DNA from 3 places in the Streptomyces sp. NPDC020379 genome. Region 3 is predicted to be linked to each of the others. Evidence: riboswitches for the same ligand, from Rfam matches in the RefSeq annotation. Region 3 holds a riboswitch; each other region holds the start of a gene.
What was found. A riboswitch is a leader RNA that binds a small molecule or an ion and turns the genes downstream of it on or off. The one in region 3 is predicted to bind thiamine pyrophosphate.

Region 1: it holds a riboswitch for thiamine pyrophosphate, as region 3 does, so the genes downstream of both, thiO (glycine oxidase ThiO) here and ACH427_RS15030 (thiamine ABC transporter substrate binding subunit) in region 3, are expected to answer to the same signal.
Region 2: it holds a riboswitch for thiamine pyrophosphate, as region 3 does, so the genes downstream of both, thiC (phosphomethylpyrimidine synthase ThiC) here and ACH427_RS15030 (thiamine ABC transporter substrate binding subunit) in region 3, are expected to answer to the same signal.

What each region holds. Positions count from the first base shown of each region.
Region 1 is NZ_JBIRVR010000001.1:278,747-281,991, reverse strand. Features, by position in the region: gene ACH427_RS01310 (thiazole synthase) at 1-155, opposite strand, end outside; gene thiS (sulfur carrier protein ThiS) at 165-404, opposite strand; gene thiO (glycine oxidase ThiO) at 401-1,579, opposite strand; TPP riboswitch at 1,577-1,689, opposite strand; gene ACH427_RS01295 (NAD(P)/FAD-dependent oxidoreductase) at 1,870-3,090, shown strand; gene ACH427_RS01290 (Rv2175c family DNA-binding protein) at 3,207-3,245, shown strand, end outside.
Region 2 is NZ_JBIRVR010000015.1:138,291-141,535, forward strand. Features, by position in the region: gene thiC (phosphomethylpyrimidine synthase ThiC) at 1-1,322, opposite strand, end outside; TPP riboswitch at 1,316-1,456, opposite strand; gene ACH427_RS20720 (YibE/F family protein) at 1,510-2,865, shown strand; gene ACH427_RS20725 (hypothetical protein) at 2,888-3,088, shown strand; gene ACH427_RS20730 (SPFH domain-containing protein) at 3,235-3,245, shown strand, end outside.
Region 3 is NZ_JBIRVR010000009.1:186,448-189,692, reverse strand. Features, by position in the region: gene ACH427_RS15035 (ABC transporter permease) at 1-953, opposite strand, end outside; gene ACH427_RS15030 (thiamine ABC transporter substrate binding subunit) at 1,043-2,128, opposite strand; TPP riboswitch at 2,124-2,228, opposite strand; gene rlmN (23S rRNA (adenine(2503)-C(2))-methyltransferase RlmN) at 2,299-3,245, opposite strand, start outside.

The DNA of each region.
Region 1 (3,245 bases), on a different contig from region 3:
TTCGTGGCCAGCCGCCGCATCGCGACGGTGGTGAGCTCGGTGCCGGAGGCCAGCAGCGCGCGCTCCAGGACGTCCAGGCTGGGCGCGCCGCCCGTGCCCATGATCAGGCGGGACGTGAAGGTGGTGCCGGCGATGGTGAGCAGATCGTCTGCCATCTGGGCTGATCAGCCTCCCTGCACTGCGGTGAGGACCTCGACGCGGTCACCCTCGCCGAGCGTGGTGCCGGGCCACTGGCCGCGGGGTACGACGGCTTCGTTGAGGGCGGCCGCGACCCCGCTGTGGGCGGTGGTCAAGGAGGCCACCAGGCCGTCGAGGGTCAGGCCCCGGGGCACCGAGCGGCTCTCGCCGTTGACGCTGATGCCGACGTGGGCCTCGGGGCTGTCGGTGGGGTCCATGGGGTTCATACGGGCAGCTCCTGGAGCGCGTTCGAGAAGCGGAGAGGAGAGAACGGGCGGGCCTCGTCCGGCAGCCGTCCGGTGGTCAGCGCCTCGGCCATCACATCGCCGGTCAGGGGGGTGAGGAGCACGCCGTTGCGGTAGTGGCCGGTGGCGGCGAGCAGGCCGGGCAGGGCGGTGGGGCCCAGCAGCGGGGCGTTGTCGGGCGAGCCGGGGCGCAGCCCGGCGCGGGTCTCCACCAGGGGCAGCTCGGTGATGCCGGGGACCAGCTCATGGGCGTCGCGCAGCAGTTCGTAGACGCCGCCCGCGGTGACGGTGGTGTCCCAGCCGAGCTCCTCGGTGGTCGCGCCGACGACCAGCTCGCCGTTCTCGCGCGGCACCAGATAGACGTGGCCGCCGCGCACGACCGCCCGCACGGTCCGGGACAGGAAGGGCGCGTACGCGCCGGGCACGCGCAGCCGCAGGATCTGGCCCTTGACCGGGCGCACCGGCGGCAGGACGTGCGGGGGGACGTCCGCGAGGGCGCCGCTGCGGCTGCCCGCCGCGAGCACGGTCCGGCCGGCCCGTACGCGGGTGCCGTCGGCGAGCTCGGCGCCGGTGGCCCGGTCGCCGGAGAGCAGCAGCCGTACGGCCTCCGTGCGGTGGAAGGCGACCCCCGCCCGTCCGCAGGCCGTCAGCAGGGCCCCGGCGAGCCGCCGGGGGTCGGTCTGGTGGTCGCCGTCCACGCGCACGCCGCCGCGCACGCCCGGCGCGAGCATCGGCTCCAGCCGGCGGCACTCACGCCCCGACAGCCACTGGGCGTCCAGCCCGCACCGCTGCTGAAGGGCGTGCAGTTCCCGCAGATGGGCCCGGTCGTCGGCGTCGAGGGCGACGGCGAGGGTCCCGCAGGCGCGGTAGCCGGTGTCCTGGCCGCTCGCCTCCTCCAGCTCCGCCGTGAAAGCCGGGTAGCGCCGCGCGGACGCCACATTGAGCGCGAGCAGCTCCTGCTCGCCGTAGTGCAGCTCGGTCACCGCGGCCAGCATCCCGGCCGCCACCTGGGCCGCGCCACCGCCCGGCGCGGGATCCGCGACGGCGGTGCGCAGGCCCCGCTGCGCGGCACGCCACGCCGTGACCAGACCGATGACACCGCCGCCGATCACGAGGACGTCGTACGTCCCCGGTGACGCTGTTGAAGACGCGTGCATGGGCGTCCAGCCCCTCCCTTCGCCGGCATGACCCGGATCAGGTTCGTACGGTCGGAGGCCGGCCAGCCTCCCTCTCAGCCCGGTCCGTCCGGGCTCCCGCGAGTGCTTGTACAGCGGCCACCCTAGTACGGGCCGCGAACCGTCCGGAAGGCCGGACGGGGGCGCCGGAGGGGGCATGCGCGGCAGCGGGGCGCGTCAAACACCATGACGTTGTGTCAGAGGTCTCGCTACGCGGTGCTCCGGCCGGGACCGGCCGCCGCCCTACAGTTGATCGGGTGAGCGAGCACCGGATGGAACCGCAGACCACGAGTGACCGGCGCGCTGTCATCGTCGGCGCCGGAATGGCCGGGGTGCAGACCGCCGTCGCCCTGCGCGAGCAGGGCTGGACCGGCACGATCACCCTGCTGGGCGCCGAGCCCCACCGGCCGTACGACAGGCCACCGCTCTCCAAGGCGGTGCTGCTGGGCAAGGCCGAGGGGTCCGCCTTCGAGGTGGACTTCGCCTCCCTCGGCATAGACCTCGAACTCGGCCGGGAGGCCACCCGGCTGCGCGCCGGCGAGCACCTGCTGGAGACCTCCGAGGGTCCCGTCCCGTACGACGTGCTGATCATCGCGACCGGCGCGCGGCCCGTCGAACTCCCCGGCAGCGCGGGCATGCCGGGCGTGCACCTGCTGCGCACCCTGGACGACGCGGAGCGGCTGCGCCCGGTGCTCGCCGGGCAGCGCGACGTCGTGGCGGTCGGCGCCGGGTGGATCGGCGCCGAGTTCGCCACCGCCGCGCGCGAGGCGGGCTGCCGGGTGACGGTCGTCGAGGCCGCGGACCGGCCGCTGGCCGGCGCCCTGCCCGCCGAGGTCGCCGCCCACATGGTCGCCTGGTACGCCGACAGCGGCGCCCGCCTGCTCACCGGCGCGCGCGTGGCCGCCGTGGAGCCCGGCGCCGTGGTGCTGGCCGACGGCACCCGGCTGCCCGCGGACGCGGTGCTCGTGGGCATCGGCGCCCGCCCGGCGACGGAGTGGCTGGAGGGGTCGGGCGTCGAGCTGGCCGCCGACCGCTCGGTGCTCACCGACGACCGGCTGCGCACCTCCGTGCCCGATGTCTACGCGGTCGGCGACTGCGCGTCCTTCCCGTCCGCCCGCTACGGCGAGCGGCTGCTGGTCCACCACTGGGACAACGCCCTCCAGGGCCCGCGCACCGTCGCCGGGAACATCGTGCACGGTACGGCCGAGGGGCCGGTCTACGACCCGGTGCCGTATTTCTGGTCCGAGCAGTTCGGGAGGTTCGTGCAGTACGCGGGCCACCACGTCGAGGGCGACGAGCTCATCTGGCGCGGCGACCCGACGGGCGCGGCCTGGACGGTGTGCTGGGTGCGCGGCGAGGTCCTCGTCGCCCTGCTGGCCGTCGGCCGGCCGCGCGACCTGGCCCAGGGCCGCAAGCTCATCGAGCGCGGCGCGGTCCTCGACCGGGCGCGGGCGGCGGACGCCTCGGTCCAGCTGAAGGCCGCGGAGGTGTGAGGACCTGCTGACGGCGCGGGCCGGGCGGGCCCGGCCGGGGGTCCGCACGACGCGCCGCCGGCAAGGTCGGGTCAACCTGGCTACCGACTGTCAGTCCCAGATGGCAGGCTTGTCCCGTGACCGAGATTGACGCAAAGATCGATGCTCTCGTCCCC
Region 2 (3,245 bases), on a different contig from region 3:
CCCCACCAGGCGATCATCGCCGCGCCGATGCCCGAGGTGATGTGGTCGTACGCGGGCGCGACGTCGGTCGTCAGCGGGCCGAGCGTGTAGAACGGCGCCTCCTCGCAGATCTCCTGCTGGAGGTCGATGTTCTCCTTGATCTTGTGCATCGGGACATGGCCCGGGCCCTCGATCATCGTCTGCACGTGGTGCCGCTTGGCGATCGTGTTGAGCTCGCCCAGCGTCCGCAGCTCGGCGAACTGCGCCTCGTCGTTGGCGTCCGCGATGGAGCCGGGGCGCAGGCCGTCGCCGAGGGAGTACGTCACGTCGTACGAGGCGAGGATCTCGCAGAGCTCCTCGAAGTTCTCGTAGAGGAACGACTCCTTGTGGTGCGCCAGGCACCAGGCGGCCATGATCGAGCCGCCGCGCGAGACGATGCCGGTCTTGCGGCGCGCCGTCAGCGGGACGTAGCGCAGCAGCACGCCCGCGTGGACGGTCATGTAGTCCACGCCCTGCTCGGCCTGCTCGATGACCGTGTCCTTGTAGATCTCCCAGGTGAGCTCCTCGGCCTTGCCGTCGACCTTCTCCAGGGCCTGGTAGAGCGGCACGGTGCCGATCGGCACGGGGGAGTTGCGCAGCACCCACTCGCGGGTGGTGTGGATGTTGCGGCCGGTCGAGAGGTCCATGACCGTGTCGGCGCCCCAGCGGGTCGCCCAGGTCATCTTCTCGACCTCCTCCTCGATCGAGGAGGTGACGGCGGAATTGCCGATGTTGGCGTTCACCTTGACCAGGAACTTCTTGCCGATGATCATCGGCTCGATCTCCGGGTGGTTCACATTGGCGGGGAGCACGGCCCGGCCGGCCGCGATCTCCTCGCGGACGGTCTCCGGGGAGACGTTCTCCCGGAGGGCCACGTACTCCATCTCCTCGGTGATCTCACCGCGCCGGGCGTACGCGAGCTGGGTCACCGCGGCGCCGGAACGGCCCCGGCGGGGCTGGCGCGGGCGGCCGGGGAAGACCGCGTCGAGGTTCTTGAGCCCCCCGCGCGGAGAGGTGTGCTTGAGGCCGTCGTCCTCGGGGCGCATCGGTCGCCCCGCGTACTCCTCGGTGTCACCGCGGCCGATGATCCAGCTCTCCCGCAGCGGCCGGAGGCCACGGCGGACGTCCGTCTCGACGGCCGGGTCGGTGTACGGGCCGGAGGTGTCGTACAGCCGTACGTCCTGCCCGTTGGTGAGATGCACCCGCCGCACCGGAACCCTGAGGTCCGGCCGCGAGCCGGTCACGTAGTCCTTGTGCCAGCCGATGGGACCGGTTTCGGACGTGCGCGCATCCTGCGAGGTCATGAGACCAGAACTCCCTACGCCGGCATTACCCGGTAACAGGTTCGGCGGTCGACGCAGCGATTCCCGTACGTGCCAGCCGTACGGAGGTTCAGCGCCCTCTCAGCCCGGTGCTCCGAGCTCCCGCGATTGCAAAGGTGCCACCACGCTAGCGCTTCCCCCGTACGGAGGACCAGAGGGGGTTGCGATGATGCGAGGCGTGACCCCCACGGAACCGCAGACCCCGACCGATCTCCCCGGACCCAGATCCCATGGGCACTCCCACGGCCACTCGCACAGCCACGGCCCGCCCACGCCCGTCTCCGCGCACCTGCGCAAGGTGATCGCGGCCGTGCTCATCCCCTTCGCCGTCGCGGTGCTCGCGGGGCTGGTCGTGATGTGGCCGGGCGGAGCGCCCCCGCACAAGCACTCCGGGCTCGGCCTCGACCAGCAGACGCGGTCGGGCCGGGTGGTGAAGATCGAGGAGATCGACTGCGCGAAGGCGGGTGCCACGCCGCAACAGCAGTCCCCGCAGCCCGGCGGCGGCCCGCCGGCGGCGCAGGGGCCGTGCGAGAAGTCGGAGATCGAGGTCACCTCGGGCCCGGACAAGGGCCGCACCTTCACCGAACTCGTGCAGCCGAGCGCCTCACGGCACTACACGGTGGGCCAGGAGGTCGTCCTGGCGTACGCGCCGAAGGCGCCCAAGAACCTCCAGTACGCGGTCACCGACGTGGACCGGACGCTGCCCATGGCGCTGCTCGCCGGGCTGTTCGCGCTGGCCGTCGTGGTGGTCGGCCGGCTGCGCGGGGTCTTCGCGCTGGTCGCCCTGGTGGTCAGCTTCGGGGTGCTGACGCTGTTCATCCTCCCGGCGATCCTGCACGGTTCGGACCCACTGCTGGTGGCCGTGGTCGGCGGCAGCGCGATCATGCTGATCGCGCTCTATATGTGTCATGGCCTCAACGCGCGGACGTCCGTGGCGGTCGTCGGCACGCTCACGTCGCTGATGCTCATCGGGCTGCTCGGCGCGCTGTTCACGCAGTGGGCGCACCTGACGGGCGACACCGACGACCAGACCGGCCTGGTGCACGGCCTCTATCCGGAGATCGAGATCCGCGGCCTGCTGCTCGCCGGGATCATCATCGGCTCCCTGGGCGTGCTCGACGACGTCACGGTGACGCAGACGTCGGCGGTGTGGGAGCTGAAGGAGGCGGATCCGGCCGCGAGTTGGCGCAAGCTCTACGGCTCGGGGATGCGCATCGGGCGGGACCACATCGCGTCGGTGGTCAATACGCTGGTGATGGCGTACGCGGGCGCGTCGCTGCCGCTGATGCTGCTGTTCTCGATCGCGGACAGCGGGATCGGGCGGGTCGCGACGAGCGAGATCGTCGCGGAGGAGATCGTGCGCACGCTGGTCGGCAGCATCGGCTTGGTGGCCTCGGTGCCGGTGACGACCGCGCTGGCGGCGCTCGTTGTCAGTGCCGACCGGCACAATACGAAGACGAGGGCGAAGAGCGGTCCGAGGGCGCGGGGGGCGTCCCGGGGCGGGAGGCGCCGTCGGGCGAAGTGATCGCGGGAGGGGGGAGCTGCCGGTGGTCGGGGAGCAGGGCAGGGTGACGGGGACGGTCGGCCCGGGGCTGGTCGGCGAGGTGATCGTGCGGGTCAGGGGCGGGGCCGAGGCGTTCCTGGCGTATGCGATGGAGGAGGGCGAGCGCCTGGAGCGGGGCACGGTGGTGGTGATCGTGGAGTATCAGCCGCCGCGCACGGTCTATGTGGCGGCCGCCTACGGCTGATTCACCCGGGGTGAGCGGGGGTTCGCGGGGCGCCGGGCGTCAAGAAAGCGCCAAGACGCCCGGTCCTCTTCACCACCGGCCTGCGCGGGAGCACACTTTCGATCACAAGGCTCCGCACCCAGGAGCCGTCAAAGGGGGGATGAGCGATGCTCATCGG
Region 3 (3,245 bases):
GCCGAGGCGAGGGCGCGGTAGAAGGTCAGGCCGTAGCCGTCCGGGCCGTCGAAGGAACGCAGGGTGAGGACGACGAGCGGCACCAGCACCAGCAGCGCGATCACGGCCAGCACGGAGCCGAGCAGCGCCCACTGCGCCGCGCCGCGCGGCCGGCGGGCGGTGCGCGCGGCGTCGACGAGCCTCAGGGCGGACTCCCTGCGGCGCACGGTCCGGCCGTGCACGACGAGCAGCACGGCCACCGCGGCGAACTGCACGAGCGTGAGCACGGCCGCGGTCGGCAGGTCCAGCAGCTGCGCGGTCTGCTGATAGATCTCCACCTCCAGCGTGGAGTAGCGCGGGCCGCCCAGGATCTGCACGACGCCGAAGGAGGTGAAGGTGAAGAGGAAGACCATCAGCGCCGCGGCGGCCACGGCGGGCGTCAGGGCGGGCAGCGTCACCCGCCGCCAGGCGGCGAACCGGCCTGCTCCCAGCACCCGTGCCGCCTCCTCCTGGCGCGGGTCGAGCTGCGCCCAGAGGCCGCCGACGGTCCGTACGACAACGGCGTAGTTGAAGAAGACATGGGCGAGGAGGATGGCCCACACCGTGGTGTCCAGGCGCACGCCCCACAGCTCGTCCAGCAGCCCGCCGCGCCCGAGCAGCGCCAGGAACGCCGAGCCGACGACGACGGTCGGCAGGACGAAGGGAACGGTGACCACGGCCCGCAGCAGCTGTTTGCCGGGGAAGTCGAAGCGCGCGAAGACGTACGCGCCGGGGAGCGCGAGGGCGAGGGTCAGCGCGGTGGAGGCGAGGGCCTGCCAGGTCGTGAACCACAGGACGTGGCCGATGGCGGGGTCGGTGACGACCTCGCCGATGCGGCCGAACTGCCAGTGCCCGCCGTCCTTGAGACCGCGGGAGACGATCGCGGCGACGGGGTAGGCGAAGAAGACCCCGAAGAAGGCGAGCGGCACGGCCATCAGGCCGAGCCGCACCGCCGTCGGCCGCCAGGGCCGCCGGGACCGCCCGGAGGCGCTCCTGGGGCCCTCGGACGGCTTTCCCGTGGCGTCTACTTCAGGACGATCGAGGACCATGCCTTGACCCACTGCTCGCGGTTCTTGGCGATCTTCTCGGGAGCGAGCGTCGCGGGGTCGGTGACCTTCGCGCCGTACTTGGTGAACAGCTCCGGCAGCGCGGCGTCCTCGGCGGCGGGCTTGACGAACATCGTCAGCGGCATGTCCTCCTGGAACTTCTTGCTCAGCAGGAAGTCGACCAGCGCCTTGCCGCCCTCGGTGTTCTTCGCGCCGGACAGCAGTCCGGCGAACTCGATCTGGCGGAAGCACGTGCCGGTCGCGACACCGGTCGGGGCCTCCTTCGGCTCCGGCTTCACATCCATCACCTCGGCGGGCGGACTGGAGGCGTAGGAGACGACCAGCGGCTTGTCGCCCTTGGCCTTCCGGCCCGCGGCGGAGCCGGAGAAGCGCTGGTTGTACGCCTGCTCCCAGCCGTCGACCACCTCGACGCCGTTGGCCTTGAGCTTCTTCCAGTAGTCCTGCCAGCCGGCGTCGCCGTACTTCGCGATGCTGGCGAGCTGGAAGGCCAGGCCGGGCGAGGACGTGGCGGAGTTCTCCGTGACCAGGAGGTTCTTGTACTCCGGCTTGATCAGGTCGTCGAAGGACTGCGGCGGGGCCAGCTTGTGGCCGGCGAAATACGCGCGGTCGTAGTTGACGCAGATGTCGCCGGTGTCGATCGGGGTGACCCGGTGCCGCGCGGCGTCGAGCTGGAGATCCTTGGGGACGCGGTCCAGGCCCTTGGCCTCGTACGGCGTGAAGAGGTCCTTGTCCAGGGCGCGCGACAGGAGGGTGTTGTCGACGCCGAAGAAGACGTCGCCCTGGGGGTGCCTGGCGGAGAGGATCGCCTGGTTGACGGCCGCTCCGGCGTCACCGCTCTTGACCGTCCTGACGGTGTAGCCGCTCTGCTTCTCGAAGTCCTTGAGCACGCTGTCCGAGATCTGGAACGAGTCGTGCGAGACCAGGGTGACGGTCTTGCCGCCGTCGGTCCCGCCGGAGCCGCCCGAGCCGCAGGCGGCCAGCGCGGGCAGGCCGAGCGCGACGGCGGCCGCCGCGCCGAGGGCACGCCGGAGGTTGGTGTTCATGGTGCGTCTGACTCCCTACGCCGGTATGACCCGGATCAGGTCCGAGGGTCTGCGGCCCGTGCCGCACTCTCAGCGCTCTCGCGCTCCCCTGTCGGATTGTTCATTTGTGCGTTCGTTTGTGCGCTCGAAGGCGCGAAGGCACCGTATCAGTGCCGCTCCGGGGGCCGCGCTCAGCGCTCGGCCGCCGCCAGCTGCCCGCAGGCGCCGTCGATCTCCTGGCCGCGGGTGTCGCGGACGGTCACCGGCACGCCGTGCGCGGCGATCGCCTGGACGAACGCCCGCTCGTCCTCCGGCCGGGAGGCCGTCCACTTCGAGCCCGGGGTGGGGTTGAGCGGGATGAGGTTGACGTGCACGCGCTTGCCCTTGAGGAGCCGGCCGAGCAGGTCACCGCGCCACGCCTGGTCGTTGATGTCGCGGATCAGGGCGTACTCGATGGAGATGCGGCGGCCCGACTTCTCCGCGTACTCCCAGGCGGCGTCGAGGACCTCGCGGACCTTCCAGCGGGTGTTGACCGGCACCAGGGTGTCGCGCAGCTCGTCGTCGGGCGCGTGCAGCGAGACCGCGAGGCGGCACTTGAAGCCCTCGTCGGCGAAGCGGTGCATCGCGGGGACCAGGCCGACGGTGGAGACGGTGATGCCGCGCTGGGAGAGGCCGAGGCCGTCGGGCTCGGGGTCGGTGAGCCGGCGGATGGCGCCGACGACCCGCTTGTAGTTGGCGAGCGGCTCGCCCATGCCCATGAAGACGATGTTGGACAGGCGCGCGGGCCCGCCGGGCACCTCACCGTCGCGCAGCGCGCGCATGCCGTCCACGATCTGGTGCACGATCTCGGCGGCCGACAGATTGCGGTCGAGACCGGCCTGGCCCGTGGCACAGAACGGGCAGTTCATCCCGCAGCCGGCCTGGGAGCTGATGCACATGGTGACCCGGTCGGGATAGCGCATCAGCACCGACTCGACCAGCTTGCCGTCGTGCAGCCGCCAGAGGGTCTTGCGGGTGGTGTCGTCGTCGCACGAGATGTGCCGGACGACACTCATCAGCTCGGGCAGCAGCTCGGCCGCGAGCTTCTCGCGGGAGGCGGCGGGGATGTCGGTCCATGCCGCGGGGTCGTGCGCATACC